DNA from 2 places in the Undibacterium sp. TJN19 genome. Region 2 is predicted to be linked to the other one. Evidence: predicted binding sites of a transcription regulator. Region 2 holds the regulator's gene; the other holds the start of a gene.
The links. The regulator FliA, encoded in region 2, starts transcription of late flagellar genes. The targets are predictions, from matches to a motif close to CTAAAGTTTNNNNNNNNNNNGCCGNTA.
Positions count from the first base shown of each region.

Region 1 (8,550 bases), on a different contig from region 2:
AATATGTTGCTTGGTTTTCGCGTCCGGGCAAACAATCGCCCCGCCCTCAAAGGTATTAAATACCTTGGTTGCATGAAAACTGAGTATCGCCAGATCACCAAAATTAAGCAGGCTCTCGCCTCGGTATTGAACGCCAAATGCATGCGCAGCATCATAAATCAGCTTCAAGCCATAGTTGTCAGCGATTTTTTGTATGCGATCAACATCGCAAGGCCGCCCATAACAATGCACCGGCATGATGGCCGATGTCTCGGGTGTAATAGCGGCTTCAATTTTTGAAGCATCAAGATTGAAAGTTTCCGGATCAATATCGACAAAAACCGGTTTGATACCGTTCCATAAAAGCGAATGGGCCGTAGCCACAAATGAATAAGGTGTAGTAATCACTTCACCATGAATGCGCAGTGACTGTAAAGCCGTGATCAGCGCAATAGTGGCGTTGGCAAACAGGCACAAATGCTTAACGCCCAGGTAATCACACAGCGCCTGCTCCAGTTCCTGATGAAATGGGCCGCTATTGGTCAAGATCTTGTTCGCCCAGATCTTTTCCAGATAAGGCATGAACTCTTCCAAAGGTGGAAGTACAGGCTGCGTCACATAGATTGCTGAAGTACCGTCCGTTTTTTTCATTTTTTCGTCAGTAAGGTTATCAGTCAGGTGCAGATGTGCCACGCTAATTACTTAAGGCCGGCATTGTCTATTGAGAAAGCTTTCGGGGTTTCGCCATCACACCAGTTTGCCCACATCTGACGCATTGCGCTATATAAGGCATCTGCGATGATCTCAGGCTTGCACTTGATGGAATTTTCACAAATCGACCGGAGCGACATCCGTATCTCTGCCAGTTCGTCGAGCCTGTCGCACCAGTATTTTCCTCTGACGACAAAATCTTCTTCGTCACTGGCCAGAAACCCTTCCATGCCGACTTGCCCCAAAATTGCAGCGGCACTTCGTGACGCCAGCAACTTTCCATCTATCGACAGTGTAGGGACACCCATCCACAATCCATGATGGGTTGTGGTCCCCCCATTGAACGGGAATGAATCCAGGCAAATATCTATCTTGTTGTAGAGATTCAAATAATCTTCAACATTGGTACGTCCATAAAAACTGATGCGTTCAGGGGCCACGCCATGCGCTTCGAAAGCTGAAATCATTGCCTTCGTGTCAAACCCGGAAGGCATGGCACCAATCAGAATTTTTGAATTAGCGACTTGCAGCAATAAATTTGACCAGGTTTGTATGGTCAGCGCATTGATTTTACTTAAACGGTTAAAGCTGCCAAAGCTGATATAGCCATTCTCAAGTGCAGGCAAACCCAGTACTGACGGCGCCAGCGCACTTGGTTGAAACGGTGCGGCACAAGGCAAGTTAACAATCTTTTCTGTGAACAGATGATCAAACCTTCCCTCAGGCAGGTAAAACCGGTCACCAATGAAATAGTCCATCGCCTTCAGACCCGTCGTGCCCGGATAACCTATCCAGCTCAACTGAACAGGCGCAGGCTTGTGCGCCAACACCATTAATCTGTTCTTGGCTGTATGTCCTGATAAATCACACAGGATATCAATTTGGTCTGAAACAATCTGTTGCGCCACAACTTCATCATCTACTTTATTTATTTTCCGCCAGAATTTGAAGTATGAGCGTATTTCTTTGGTAACTTCGTCCTCAACTTCATTATTGTCGTAAGCATATAAATCCAGCGTAGCAATACGGGATAAGTAGTCAAGAACAGGTATGGCAAATGTGGCGACGGCATGATTGCAAAAATCACCAGACACAAAGCCCACCCTTAAAACACGTTTTTTATCCTTGACATTGTGATGCTGTGGCCAGCCTGGTATCAAAGGTGCCTCGTATCTTGTGCTGTAATCCAGATGCTCTTGAAACAGCTCTTGCGGATTGAGCTGCCCGGTTTCACTCAAGCAAAATAACAGGCAGGTATTGGCTTCGCTTTCATTCTTGCCATATGCGATGGCACGCCGAAAGTGCTGTTCTGCCATGTCAATATCAGAATCAAGCGAAATGCTTATCTGCCCCAGGCAACGGTGGGCGTTACTCAGGTGTGGGTTATTTTGCAAGGCTTTTTCGAAATAGACTTTTGCAGCAGCAAAATCTTTTTTATCCAAATAGATACTGCCAATATTATTATAGGCCTCTGCAAATTCGGGCTTCAATGCTATCGCCCGCAATAGATAAGGCAGCGCTTCATCATCCCTGTCCAGCAAAGACAGCACAGAACCGACAGCATGATGGGCTTCTGCCAATTGAGGATAGCTTGATAAAAGCTGCAATGCCTCCTCCAGTGCTTGTGGAAGCAGCTTTCTTTCCCGCAATATCCCGACCAGATTGATATGCGCCACCGCGAAATCAGGCGCAAAACTCAATAATTTGCGCAGACAGCTTTCTGCCTCTTCCAGTTTGCCTGTAGCTCTTAATAAATTTGCCAGATTATTATAAGCCGCCTGCATGGTGTCATCGATGTCCAGCGCCTTTCGATAATGCGTTTCCGCGGCCTCAAATTTCTTGTTTTTAACCAGGGCCAGGGCAAAATTGAAATGTGCCACGGCATCATCTGGCATGCGCTCTAGCGAGGTACACAAGGCTTTCTCTGCTTCTTGATAATTTGCCGCATTGAGCAGGACAAGACCCAGAAAGCGCCAGGCAATCCCATCTTGCGGATTTTTCTGGATTAACTTACGTGACAGGCGCTCGACCTCTTTGAAATTCGCCTGCGCATACAATGTCGATAATTTATTGATTTCAGGGACATTACTACCGCTTTTATGAGTAGCTGCGGCTTTTGACGCTTTGGCCGTCGCCACTTGCTGGTCTTTATTGCTCTCTTTTACTACGTCACTATCGATAGACGCAGTATTCTGAAAGTATGATGTACGTAGCTCCCGGGCTTGGCGGACAATCTCCGTGTCGCCGAACAGATTTAGTACATCTATATAAGTATCCCAATATTCTTCACATTGCGGCGCTCCCTGAATTGCTGCTTCCAGGTAAGCAAGTGCATCCTCGGGCAAACCTGTCGATACCAACAGCTTACCCAAACTGAAATTTGCCTCATGGTGATCGGGGATACTTTCCAGTATTACTTTGTAATGCGCAATGGCACCTTGTGTATCACCCGCCGCCAGCGACGCTTGCGCCAATTGCAACACCTGGGCAATCGCCTGCTCCAGCGCACGTTCTGCTGTAATTTGAGCAATATCTGGATCAGATGGGGAAGACGAAAGATGCTGACTCATTGTCAAACCTTTATTTAAAGGGATACGGCACTACTTTGAGGCCCAGGTTTTTTAACAAAAACTAATACTTTTCCCAGTCGACAATAGCAAAAAAAAACCTGTTTAAAGCCCGAAATAAACATATAAAACGTCTCAAGTATTTTGAAATGCTGCCGTTTAGCGGAATATTAAAGCCAACTTTACCCCCAAAATAAAATATTTACTTTGAGCAACCCATTAAACTTTTGAAATAAGCGTCCGATACCTGATTGCAACGGCGGTCCAATATCCTGGTAAAACAGACCAAAGTTTAAGGCCACCGGCCATATTTACATAACTTGGGTAAGGAGAAATAACATGGCTTCATTTATTAATACCAATATTGCGTCTTTGAATGCACAACGCAATCTGACTACATCTCAGTCATCCCTCAACACTTCGTTGCAACGTCTGTCTTCCGGTCTGCGTATTAACAGCGCAAAAGACGATGCTGCGGGTCTGGCGATTTCTGAACGTCTGACTTCTCAGATCGGCGGCTTGAATCAAGCTGTTCGTAATGCGAATGACGGTATCTCCCTGGCGCAAACCGCTGAGGGCGATTTGACACAAATCGGCTCCAACCTGCAACGTATCCGTGATCTGGCCGTGCAAGCTGCCAACGGCTCTAACAGCGCAAGTGACCGTGCTGCGTTGAACAACGAAGCTTCACAACTGATTTCAGAGATCAATCGTGTTGCCAGCTCTTCCAACTTTAACGGCGTTAATCTGCTGGACGGTAGCTTCACAGCACAAACTTTCCAAGTTGGTGCAAATGCAACATCGAACGATCAAATTTCCATCTCCTCCATCGCCAGCGCCAAGTCTTCCAGCCTGGGTGTTGGTGCAAGTTCCAGCTACACGACCAGCGTCTCCGGTGGTGTGAATGGCGTAGGCGGCTTCCAGTCTGGTGATCTGGTCATTAACGGTTTCAATGTTGGCGCAACCAGCAGCGACGGCGTATCTTATGCAGACAGCAAAGGTAGCGCGATTGCCAAAGCTGCCGCCATCAATGCCTCTAACGGTACAACAGGTGTTACTGCAACGGCTCAAGCTACAACTACCAGCGGCACAGCTGCAACAGGTTTTGCTACAGCAATCACTGCTGGCTCAGTCCTGATCAACGGTGTTGATATCGGCGCGCTGGCATCTGCTGGTTCTGCTGCTGAACGTGGTGCGCAAGTTACTGCTGCCATTAACGCAAAATCTTCACAAACTGGCGTAACAGCTGCATTTGACTCTTCTACTGGTGCAGTTGCACTGACAGCTGCTGATGGCAGAAACATCACTGTTTCCAAAACTGATGCATCTTCCGGTCTGGCTTCCACAGTAACAGGTCTGGGTAGCTCAACTACCGGTGCAGCCACTGCTATCGGTACTGCTGCTGCAACAACCACTACAGCTGGTACAGTTAAACTGACATCGACCAGCTCTGCCGGTATCGTGTTGGCAAATGGCGGCGCTGGTGCTGCAACAAGTGGTACAACTATCACTGGCACCAACTCCAATATCGCTGCTGGCGACATCCAGATCAACGGTGTAGATATTGGCGCAATCACTGGCGGCGCAACAGCCACTTTGCAAGGCGATGCCATCCGCGATGCGATCAACCTGAAAACCAAAGACACTGGTGTTACTGCATCAAATGTCGCTGGCGTTCTTACATTGACAAGCTCGCAAAATGCCGGCTACACCTTTACAACAAAAGGTACCGCCACGCTGGCCAACTCCGGTCTGGCTGTAGGTACAACCAATGTTGCTGGTGCCGGTGCCACTGCTGCGGGCGTGACAGCTGGTGCTACTGCTGCAACGGCAACGGTTGGCGCAGGTTTGTCCTCACTCGACCTGACGACAGCAGCTGGCGCAACTTCGGCCTTGACGACTATTGATGCGGCCCTGGCCTCTGTCAATAGTTCACGTGCTTCTCTGGGTGCTTATCAAAACCGTTTCTCTTCAGCAGTCAACAGCTTGAATACGACTTCTGAAAACTTGACAGCTTCCCGTAGCCGTATCCGTGATGCTGACTTTGCTCAAGAAACAGCGCAATTGACACGTGGCCAGGTATTGCAACAAGCTGGTACTGCAATTTTGGCTCAGGCGAACGCATTGCCACAAGGTGTATTGGCCCTGCTGCGTGGCTAATCAATGAAAGTAAGTTAGTTTTTCATTGAGAAATGAGTGATCCCCTGGTCAATTTTTTGATCAGGGGTATTTTACTTTAAGGAAACATCATGGATGTCCTATCGATTAACAGCACATCGTCAGGAGCACCTGTTACAGACCGGTATACCGGCGCAACGCCAGCCCCTACTACAGCCCAGAGCGCTGCACCAGTGCAGATTGCCAATCCCGTTACTCCCGCCAATCAAAGCCAGAAGTCAGCGTCGGCTGAAGAAGTTACCAAAGCGGTAGACGAAATTAATAAATCCTTGCAGGTCAGCTCGCAAAACCTGGAATTTAGCGTCGACCATGACGCAAAAGAAGTGGTCGTCAAGATTGTCGATCAGCAAACCAAGCAAGTTATCAGACAAATTCCTACTGAAGAAGCATTAGAGATTGCAAAATCACTGGACAAATTACAAGGTTTACTAATAAAACAAACCGCCTAATATGAATTTTATGTCTATATTCAAAACAAGCAGGTAAATTCCCTTCTAAAGTCTGATTTACCTTTGCCGATAATAAAGTAAAGTACTTCCAACAAAGGGGAATCACGTGGCAGGCATTCAATCAACAGGCATTGGCTCTAATCTTGACGTCAATGGCATCGTCTCCAAACTGATGCAGGTGGAGAGTCAGCCATTAACGTTGCTGGCGACCAAAGAAGCGAGCTATCAGGCCAAATTATCCGCATATGGATCGTTGAGTAGCGCTGTAAGCGCTTTTCAAAGTGCCCTGACATCACTGAACACGCCATCGACATTTCAATCACTGAATGCTAGCTCCGGCGATTCGACCATTGCATTTGCCACTGCCAACAGCTCAGCAACAGCTGGTAGCTATAATGTAGCCGTGACCAAGCTGGCGCAAGCACAGGGCCTTTCCAGTGCAGGTCAGGTCAACTCTACCGATGCGATTGGTACTGGTACTGAAACCACCATCAGTTTTGAATTCGGCACCATCACCGGAACAGCAACAAATGGGGTCTATCCTGGCGGCACGACATTCCAGCAAGATCCCAATCAAACGGTAGGTACCGTAAAAATAAACAGCACCAATAATTCCTTGCAAGGAATTCGTGATGCCATTAATTCGGCAAATATCGGTGTAAGCGCATCTATCGTAGGTGACGGCAGTGCCACCCCTTATCACTTGGTACTCAATTCCAGCAAAACTGGTGCAGCATCAAGCATCAAAATCACCTCATCAGGCGAAGATGCCGCTGTTACCTCTCTACTGGCTAATGATCCGGCTGGCACGCAACATTTTACGGAAGTCAGTACCGCGCAAAACGCCAGCCTGACGGTCAATGGCATTGCCATTTCCAGTGCATCCAATACAGTATTGGGCGCGATACAAGGCGTATCGCTGACGGTTTCAAAAGTCGGCACTACTTCAATATCCGTGTCGCCCAATACCACCGGTATACAAGCGGGGGTCACAAGTTTTGTCAAAGCTTACAATGATCTTAACAGCACTATCAAGAGCCTGACTGCTTATGATGCGACGACCAATAAGGCCGGTTTGCTGCTGGGTGATTCAACCACACAAAGCATACAGAATCAGATCAGAAAAACCTTGTCCTCTTCAGTCAATGGCCTGGGCGGTGGTTTAACAACCTTGTCACAGATTGGTGTCAGCTTCCAGAAAGATGGCTCCATTGCGCTGGATGCATCCAAGCTCTCATCGGCACTTGCCACCAAATTTAGCGATGTAGGCGGCCTGTTTGCTTCTATAGGTTCGGCGACTGATAGTCTCGCCAGCATTACTGGTTCTTCTTCTACGACCAAAGCTGGCAGCTATGATCTGGCGATTACACAAATTGCGACCAAATCCAAGCTGACTGGTGATCTGACACTGCCAGCTACCACCACCATTGATCCAAATACAAAAATCAGCGTTACCCTGGATGGCGTGGTTGCTGACGTCAGCCTGGCGGCCGGCAATTACACCCCGACCGACCTGGCCACCCTGATCCAGTCATCGATCAACAGTACGTCGGCATTTAGTTCGGTCAGCGCGACCGCCAAAGCCAGCATAGTCGGTGGCGCTCTGGTGCTGGAATCAAATAAATTTGGCTCTACCTCTGCCATTAATGTCGCCAATCAAACAGGGACCGGCATTGCCTTACTGACAGGCAGTGTGGTGAGCGGCACCAGTGGCGTGGACGTCGCAGGCACATTAAATGGAATAACCGCAACCGGTAACGGACAGGTACTGTCAGGCGCCAGCGGCAGCCCGGCAGATGGGCTGAAATTACTCGTTGCCGGTGGCTCAACTGGCGCAAGGGGTACCGTGAATTTCTCCGTCGGCTATGCGACACAGTTAAGTGGTTTGTTAAGCGGCTTCATAGGCAGCTCAGGAACCATTACCAGCACCACGGCAGGCGTCAACAGCAGCATCAAGGACATAGGCAAGCAACGCGATGTCTTGAATAGCCGCTTATTTGATATCGAAGCGCGGTACAGGGCGCAATTTACAGCCTTGGACAGCATCGTCAGCAGCCTCAATAACACCAGTACCTTCCTGACCCAGCAATTGGCAGCGCTGTCTGGTAGCAAGTAAACAGTAGCAAGCAGTGAGTAATGAGTAACAGTAATTCGATAACCACGCAGAGAATATAAGGAAAACAATATGTTTGGCTCATCACAAGCACGTGGCGCAAATGCTTATGCCAAGGTTGGCATAGAAACCGGCGTCATCGCAGCCAGCCCTCATAAGTTGATCGTTATGCTTTTTGACGGGGCTATCGTGTCTATTTCCAATGCGCTGCAACACTTGCGCAATGGTGAAATTGCACCAAAAGGTCAGGCCATTTCCAAATCCATCGCAATTATTGAAAACGGCCTGCGCGCCAGTCTTGATAAAAAGGCTGGTGGTGAAATTGCCGTTAGCCTCGACTCGCTGTATGAATACATGACAGCCAGATTAATTCAAGCCAATCTGGAAAATAATGAAACCATGCTGACAGAGATACAAAACCTTTTACGTGATTTAAAAACTTCATGGGAAGCCATCGCCCCGACCAAGGAAGTAGTAAGTGAAGCCCCAAAAGTAAATATTGATCCATTAGCACCTCGTCCTGCTAACTTTGTTGAGGCTTGAATCAAGATGA
Region 1 is NZ_JBMPPL010000014.1:32,782-41,331, forward strand. Features, by position in the region: gene ACO0LH_RS25585 (DegT/DnrJ/EryC1/StrS family aminotransferase) at 1-630, opposite strand, end outside; gene ACO0LH_RS25590 (tetratricopeptide repeat protein) at 678-3,260, opposite strand; gene ACO0LH_RS25595 (flagellin) at 3,597-5,417, shown strand; gene ACO0LH_RS25600 (flagellar protein FlaG) at 5,507-5,884, shown strand; gene fliD (flagellar filament capping protein FliD) at 5,991-8,000, shown strand; gene fliS (flagellar export chaperone FliS) at 8,070-8,540, shown strand; gene ACO0LH_RS25615 (flagellar protein FliT) at 8,547-8,550, shown strand, end outside.
Region 1: a site for FliA is predicted at 5,930-5,956, ahead of fliD (flagellar filament capping protein FliD). Genes of this name have one in related genera too.

Region 2 (8,550 bases):
GTTAAGCGGTTTTGTTACTTCTCCAGAGAATATTGATAAAGCCGTTATCATTACGCGCAATGTTAAAGGTGTCCGTTCTGTGAAGAACGATATGCGTCTGAAGTAAAAACGCTGCTAACTTGTTGTCTCTTAAATGTAAAGAGCAATGGGATTGCGTTCTCAATGAGACCCGGGTGTGTAAACATATTTTTTAGGCTCTTTGCCTGCGATTTTGTCGACACCCTGGTTTTCGTTTAGTAAAAAAAATATCGACTTTCCCTCATTTTTCTTCGCTCTTGCTTGCCCCGCAGTTCAGGCAAGCATCAAAAGAAGTTTTTTCACATCATCCCCAATCCCTGAAGTGCTTCTCAGCGCTTATTTAACTCCTCCGACCGGCCTTTACCGAGAGGAAAGGGGTATTTCTTCCTTTATTCCCCGCATCTTGTGTTGCCTGCATGGCTAATAATCACATCTGTAAATTTGCGTAAACGAAGTGCTGGTTGCTTTGTGGAAATAACAGGAGTCGGCAATGGCCGAAGATAGCGATCTCGAAAGAACCGAACCGGCCTCGCCCAAGCGCCTTGAACAAGCGCGGGAAGAGGGCGATGTTCCACGTTCGCGTGAATTGTCTACTTGTACCATTTTGCTGGCCGCAGGCGGGTCCTTGTGGGCCATGGGCGATGGTCTGGTGCATCAGTTGAATCATGCACTGATCATAGGTTTATCGCTGGAACGCGAAGTCATCTATGATCCGGCGCTGCTGTTTTCCAAGATAGGTGGCAGCCTGTGGGACGTATTGGTAGCTTTCGCCCCCATCGCTGTGATATTGCTGATTGTTGCCCTGGGTTCGCCAATTTTAATTGGTGGATGGCTGTTCAGTTCCAAGGCTCTGCAACCCAATTTCTCGCGCATGAACCCGATTTCGGGCCTTGGAAATATGATTTCTACCCGCGCAGGTGTGGAATTGTTAAAGGCGATCGTGAAAACCATCCTGGTCGGCAGTGTCGCCTGGGTAGTGATCATGAACCAGAAAAGCGCCATATTTGGCTTGCCCCTGGAAGCGATCAAGAACGGCCCGGCGCATGTCGGCCATATGATGGGTGTGTGTTTTCTCGCCATTGTTGCTTCACTGGTCGTGATTGCAGCGATCGATGCGCCATACCAGATGTGGCAGTACGCGCAAAAACTGAAGATGACCCATCAGGAAGTGGTTCAGGAATCCAAGGAATCCAACGGTAATCCGCAAATCAAGGCAAAAATCCGTGCACAGCAACGTGAAATGGCGCGCCGCCGCATGATGGCTGAAATTCCTACTGCAGATGTCATCGTCACCAATCCGACTCACTTTGCGGTAGCACTCAAATATACCGAAGGCGGCTCAGGTGCGCCGAAAGTGGTGGCCAAAGGTGCTGATGCTGTCGCCGCAAAAATTCGTGAGCTGGGTGTGCAGCACAAAATCCCGTTGCTGGAAGCACCACCGCTGGCACGTGCTTTATACAAACATACGGAGCTGGGGGATGAAATCCCTGAAACCCTCTATGCAGCGGTGGCAGAGGTTCTGGCCTATGTCTATCAGTTGCGTACTTATCGTACCCATGGCGGCAATAAGCCGGTAAAACCTGATGAATTGCCCGTGCCACCAGAGCTGGACCCGAATAATCAAGCAGGAGCAATTGCATGAATGGCCTCACCTTACCTGCCTGGATGAATGGCATGAACACCCGGGCGCTGGCTGCGCCTTTCCTCATCATTCTGATGCTGGCGATGATGATTTTGCCTTTGCCAGCGTTTATTCTCGATGTGTTTTTCAGCTTTAATATCGCGATTGCGATTATCGTTCTGCTGACCAGCCTGTACACCATCAAGCCGCTCGATTTCATGGTGTTTCCGACGGTACTGCTGGTCAGTACCATGCTGCGCCTGTCATTGAATGTGGCGTCAACACGTGTCGTGCTGACTGAGGGGCATACCGGGCCAGACGCAGCCGGCAAAGTAATTGAAGCCTTTGGCCATTTTCTGATCGGTGGTAATTACACAGTGGGTATCGTGGTGTTCGTCATCCTGACCATCATCAACTTTACCGTGGTCACCAAGGGTGCTGGCCGTATTGCTGAAGTGGGTGCACGTTTTGCCCTGGATGCGATGCCAGGCAAGCAAATGGCGATTGACGCAGACTTGAACGCCGGCCTGATTGCTGAGCAGGAGGCGCGTCGCCGCCGTACTGAAGTGGCGCAAGAGGCCGAATTTTATGGCGCGATGGATGGTGCCAGTAAATATGTGCGTGGTGATGCTGTCGCAGGCATCATGGTGACGGTTATTAATATCGTCGGCGGCCTTATCGTTGGCATGGTGCAGCATGACCTGGATTTTGCCGCCGCGCTGAAAAATTATACCTTGCTGGCGATTGGTGACGGCCTGGTGGCACAGATTCCATCGCTGATCATCTCCACTGCTGCCGGCGTCGTGGTATCACGGGTTGCCAGTGACCAGGACATCAGTGGCCAGTTGATAGGACAGCTGTTTGCCAAGCCGCAGGTGATGATCATCACCGGGGCGATTATCGGTGGCATGGGCTTGATACCAGGCATGCCGCATGTGGCCTTTATCTTGTTGGCGGCTATTCTGGGTGGTGGCGGCTATCTGATGAACAAGCGCAATAACGCACCACCGCCAGAAGAAGCATCGGCAACAAGCGCTCCCACTGTACCGACCCAGGAAATGGAAGAAGCCACCTGGCAGGATATCTTGCCGGTTGATACATTGGGCCTGGAAGTCGGTTATCGCCTGATACCGCTGGTAGACAAGACCCAGGGCGGGGAATTGCTGCGCCGTATCAAGGGCATACGCAAAAAGTTTGCTCAGGAGGTTGGCTTCCTGTCACCCCCGGTACATATCCGTGACAATCTGGAATTGAAGCCTTCTGCCTACCGCATCACACTTAAAGGCGTAGAGGTTGGCGCGGGCGAGGCCCTTAGTGGTCAGTATCTGGCGATCAACCCTGGCATGGTGACTGGCAACTTGCCAGGTACCGTGACCAATGACCCGGCTTTTGGCTTGCCTGCCGTATGGATAGATGGTGGCATGCGCGAACAGGCGCAGGCCATGGGCTATACCGTGGTGGATTCCGGTACGGTCATAGCTACACATTTGAATCATCTGATCACCAGCCATGCGGCCGAGCTATTGGGACGTCAGGAAGTACAGCTGCTGATGGACCACCTGGCCAAGGAAATGCCGAAGATGGTGGAAGAGCTGGTACCGAAAATCCTGCCTTTGTCTGTCTTGCAGAAGGTCTTGCAAAACCTGTTGATTGAAGGCGTGCATATCCGTGACATGCGCACCATCATAGAAACCTTGTCCGAGCAAGCCATGCATACCCAGGACGCCAATGAGTTGACGGCCCAGGTCAGGGTTGCTTTGGGCCGTGCCATCGTTCAGCAGATCTTCCCGACGGGTAATGAATTGACTGTGATGACACTCGACAATCGGCTTGAGCGCTTGCTGATGCAGGCCCTGCAAACCAGTGGCAGTGATGGCGCAGGCATAGAGCCTGGGCTGGCCGATACCTTGTCCAGCCAGACCGAAGCTGCGGCCCAGCATCAGGAACAACTGGGTTTAACCCCGGTCTTGCTGGTGCCAGCCCCGTTGCGCGCCCTGTTATCACGCTTCTTGCGCCGCACGCTGCCGCAATTGAAGGTTTTATCGCATGCAGAATTACCTGAAACAAAAACAATTAGAGTCACCAGTCTGGTCGGAGGTCAATCATGAACGTCAGAAAATTTACCGCTAATACTTCTCGCGAAGCTTTGCGCCAGTTGCGGGATGCACTGGGTGCAGACGCGGTCATCCTGTCCAACCGCAATGTCGATGGCAAGGTGGAGATACTGGCAATGGCCGATGAGGCCATCAGCGCGATAGCGCCGGCGTCAGGTGATCAGGCCCCCGTACCGGATGAACCAAGGTTTGCGCCACGTTTTCAGGCGGAACCTGTAATTGCCACGCATCGGCCCCTGAAAGTGACGGTACCTACTGAGGTAGAGGTGCCACCGGTGAGTGTCAGCGAATTAAATAACGTGATGTCTGAAATACGCTCCATGCGCAGCATGCTGGAGTCGCAACTGGCTGAAATATCATGGACGCAAACCCAGAAGCGCCAACCGCAAAAAGCAGAAATCCTGCGTGAAATGCTGGCAACGGGGTTTAGCGCAAGCCTGTCGCGCTATCTGGTAGAAAAATTGCCAGAGGCTGAAAAGATCGATAATGGCTTGGACTGGATCAAGAATGTGTTGATACGTAACCTGTCCACCATAGACAATGAAAACGAAATGCTGGAGAAGGGTGGGGTATATGCCCTGGTCGGCCCTACCGGCGTAGGCAAAACGACGACCACGGCCAAATTGGCCGCACGGTGTGTAATGCGTCACGGCCCTTCCAAGCTGGCGCTGATTACGACCGATGGATACCGTATCGGTGGTTTTGAACAGCTGCGCATCTACGGAAAAATCCTGGGGGTGATGGTGCATGCGGTCAAGGACGAGGCAGATTTGCGTATTGCCCTGGCTGAATTAAAAAACAAACATACGGTATTGATTGATACTGTCGGCGTCAGCCAGCGCGACAAAATGGTGACCGAACAAGTTGCCATGTTGTCAGGAACAGACACCCCGGTGAAGCGTCTGCTATGCCTCAATGCAACATCAACTGGTGAAACCCTGAGTGAAGTGGTGCGTGCTTACCAGGGAAATGGTCTGGCCGGTTGCATTTTAACCAAGCTCGATGAAGCTGCCACGATAGGCGGCGCACTTGATATTGCCATTCGCCAGAAGCTGATGGTGTATTACGTCGCCAGCGGCCAGCGGGTACCGGAAGATCTGCATATCGCCAACAAGCAATACCTGATTGACCGCGCCTTTAAATTGAAGCGCGAAACCGCTGCTTTCCGCTTTCTCGACGAGGAACTGCCTCTGCTAATGGCGGGTACAGCCACAGGCGGCCGTATTTCAGGAAGTGCAACTACGGCAAACCGGGAGGTGTCTCTTGGCTAGATTTGATCAGGCAGAAGGTTTGCGCCGCATGCTGGCGGGGCCCAAGCCCCGGGTATTTACGTTTTTGTCGGCATTGAAAGAAGACGAGAAGAGTGGCATGCTCGTCAACCTGGGGGTTACCCTGGCACGTCAGGGTAACCAGGTCACGATGGTTGACGCCCGGGCTTCGGAAGACAGTATTGGTGCCTGGCTCAACGCAAGCAATGATCAGACCTTATTGGATGTAGCGCAACAACAGCGTACAATGAAGGAGGCGATTAAAATCGTCGCTGCCGGCTTGTCGGTCACCATGTTGACGCGCAATGCAGATTGCATGGCAAAATTACCGCCAGAAGGTGCGCGGCAATTGTCCAGGGTTTTTGATGTGGTCGCGCATCGCTCGGATCTGGTTATCGTTGACAGTGAAATCAACCTCGAAGCTGGTTTTCCGCTCGCCTCTCTGGATGATAGCGAATTGGTGATACAGGTTTCTGCCGACCCTGACATGATCAAGGCTGCATATGGCCTGATCAAGCGGGTCAGCAACAGGTTGGGTCGACGTGGCTATGGTATTTTGGTTTCTGGCGCTTCGGAAAAAGAGGCAAGATTGATTTATACGAATATGGCTCAGGCGGCAGGCCGTTATCTGGCGGTGCCTTTGCACTATGTCGGCAATGTGCCGGACGATGAACATTTGAGAAAGGCGGCACATTTGGGACGCTCAGTGATTGATGCTTTTCCGAAGGCGCGTGCTTCGCTGGCTTTTTCCAGGCTGGCTGAGCAATTGGCGATGAGTGCACGCACCACCTTGGGCATAGAGGGAGTCCCTGAGTTGGGTGTTGGTCTCGGAATTTAATTAAAAAATGTACACCGCTAGCGGAAAGTCAGATAAAAATTTCCTCCTGAGGGAGCACGCCCCACTGGTCAAGCGCCTTGCTTACCAGTTGAAGGCGCGTTTGCCCCCCAGCGTGGAGGTGGATGATCTTGTGCAGGCCGGCATGATAGGCTTGCTGGACGCCGTTAACCGCTATGAAGATACCCACGGCGCGCAGTTTGAAACCTATGCGGTGCAACGCATACGCGGTGCCATGCTCGATGAATTGCGCAGCAGTGACTGGTTGCCGCGTGGTGTGCGCCAGAATATGCGCAAAATCGAAAATGCCATGAATAGTCTGCAACAAAAGCTGGGGCGACCACCACTGGAAACCGAGGTGGCAAAATCGCTCAAGCTCAGTCTCGAAGAATACCAGGATTTGCTGACCGACAGCGGTGGCCATCAACTGGTGTATTACGAAGACTTTCATGACGCCGATACCAAAGAGCATTTTCTTGATCATTACTGTTCTGACCTGTCTGGCGACCCCTTGCAGGATTTGCTGAACGATGATTTCCGTGATGCCGTGATCGGTGCGATTGACAGCCTGCCTGAACGCGAAAAACTATTGATGGGCCTGTACTACGAACAGGAATTGAATCTCAAGGAAATTGGCGCCGTGATGGGGGTCTCAGAATCGCGGATATCACAATTACATAGTCAGGCCGTGGCCAGGCTCAGGGCATACTTAAGGGAGAAAGCGTGGACTGGGCTAGCGTAGTCGGACTGATTCTGGTTGTCGGCGGCATCGTATCTGGCCAATTGCTGGAGGGTGGACGCTTGTCTTCCTTGGTGCAGCCAGCGGCATTTGTGATCGTGGTGGTCGGTACACTGGGCGCGGTCTTGATGCAAAGTCGTTTGAATTCATTCAGGCAAGGGCTGCGCATGCTGCGCTGGATCGTTTCCGAGCCGCCTGACACCAGCAAGAAGAATGTTGAAGATGCCCTGGTCTGGAGCGTGGTTGCCAGGCGTGAAGGCTTTTTAAGCCTTGAACGCTATATGAATGCCTCTACCGATCCTTTCATTGGCAAGGGTTTGCGTCTGGTGATTGACGGTATAGATCCAATACGCCTGAAGGATATCCTTGACGTTGATATTTCGCTGTATGAAATGGAGCAACGCCAGGCCGCAAAAATCTGGGAAGCAGCTGGCGGTTATTCGCCCACTATCGGGATTTTGGGCGCAGTGCTGGGCCTGATTCATGTGATGGAAAACCTGAGTGACCCATCCAAACTGGGTGGCGGCATTGCAGTTGCTTTTGTCGCCACGATTTATGGTGTAGGCATGGCGAATTTGTTGTTTTTGCCAGTCAGTCATAAATTAAAAGAGATCATCATGCGTGAGGTGACGAGACGTGAAATGCTGTCAGATATCTTCTACAGTATTGCCCTGGGCGACAGCCCGCGTGTGGTTGAGGAAAGACTGACCAATCATAAAAACTAAGCATGCCTCATTAAATCAACTCATATGGCCAGAAAAAAATACCACGAAGAACCAGAAAACCATGAGCGATGGCTGGTTTCTTACGCGGATTTTATTACGTTGCTATTTGCTTTCTTTGTGGTGATGTATGCCATTTCTTCGGTCAACGAAGGTAAATACCGGGTTTTATCGAATTCACTGACCGGTGCTTTTGGCAAAGTCATGGTGCTCCAGCCAAAACCGGTGGAGAGTAGCAGCGACCCGGCAGTCAGGCTCGATCCGCTGCCGCTGATAAAAAATCGCGCCAGCGAAGCATTGCGTAAAGAACGTGCGCAGATGACTACCATGGCCAAAGACATCATGACTGTACTGGAACCACTGGTGCGCGAAGGCAAGGTCAGGGTCAGCCAGACCAGCCGGGGTATTACCATAGAAATCAATGCCAGCCTGTTGTTTGCCCCTGGCGATGCTCGCTTAAACGTGGATTCCATACAGGCTTTGAAAGCGATTGCCGGTGTGCTCAAGATTGATACGCATGCAATCCAGGTCGAAGGGCATACTGATAACGTACCTATCAAAAATCCGATTTACCCTTCCAACTGGGAATTATCTGCGGTCAGGGCCAGTACGGTAGCACGCTTGCTGACCGAAAACGGCGTGGATGAGGCGCGGGTGACTGCGGTGGGGCAGGGCGCAAAATTGCCAGTCAGCGAAAACGAAACGCCAGAAGGGCGTGCCAGAAACCGGCGGGTGTCGGTCACTATTCTGGCTGTATTGCCCGAAGCAGCGGTCGATGTGCCGATTGCGCCAGTGAAACCAGTCAGCAGTTCCTTGCCACAAATTAAAACAGACCCTAATTAGGATCTGTTTGCTTGATACCCGCTTCTTTTTTGAGGTTCAGGTAGCTATATAGCCTTTGCCAGGTGTGTTTTTAATTGTTGACTGGCCGTTCGGGCCATACATTGAGCCAGCAGGGTTATTTTGCTGCAACACATTCAAGGTGGCCTGGTTTATTGACAACCTGCGGTTGATCAATGTGCCATTGGTGCGGTTAACTTCTTTTGCCTGTTGAGATATTTGTAATAATTTTTCCCAATAGCCTGCCAGCGTACTGACGTTGCCTGCATGTTCCAAATAGGCGCGCATGCCTTCAATATCTGCTTTATAGCCTAATTCAACCAGGCAAGTATTGCGCTTTCTTTCCAGTTCGGACATCTTGCTGACCAGTTGCCCTTTGCTTTGGATATATTC
Region 2 is NZ_JBMPPL010000011.1:43,438-51,987, forward strand. Features, by position in the region: gene ACO0LH_RS23225 (BON domain-containing protein) at 1-106, shown strand, start outside; gene flhB (flagellar biosynthesis protein FlhB) at 509-1,660, shown strand; gene flhA (flagellar biosynthesis protein FlhA) at 1,657-3,747, shown strand; gene flhF (flagellar biosynthesis protein FlhF) at 3,744-5,024, shown strand; gene ACO0LH_RS23245 (MinD/ParA family ATP-binding protein) at 5,017-5,859, shown strand; gene ACO0LH_RS23250 (RNA polymerase sigma factor FliA) at 5,867-6,598, shown strand; gene ACO0LH_RS23255 (flagellar motor protein) at 6,580-7,320, shown strand; gene motD (flagellar motor protein MotD) at 7,345-8,160, shown strand; gene ACO0LH_RS23265 (flagella synthesis protein FlgN) at 8,197-8,550, opposite strand, start outside.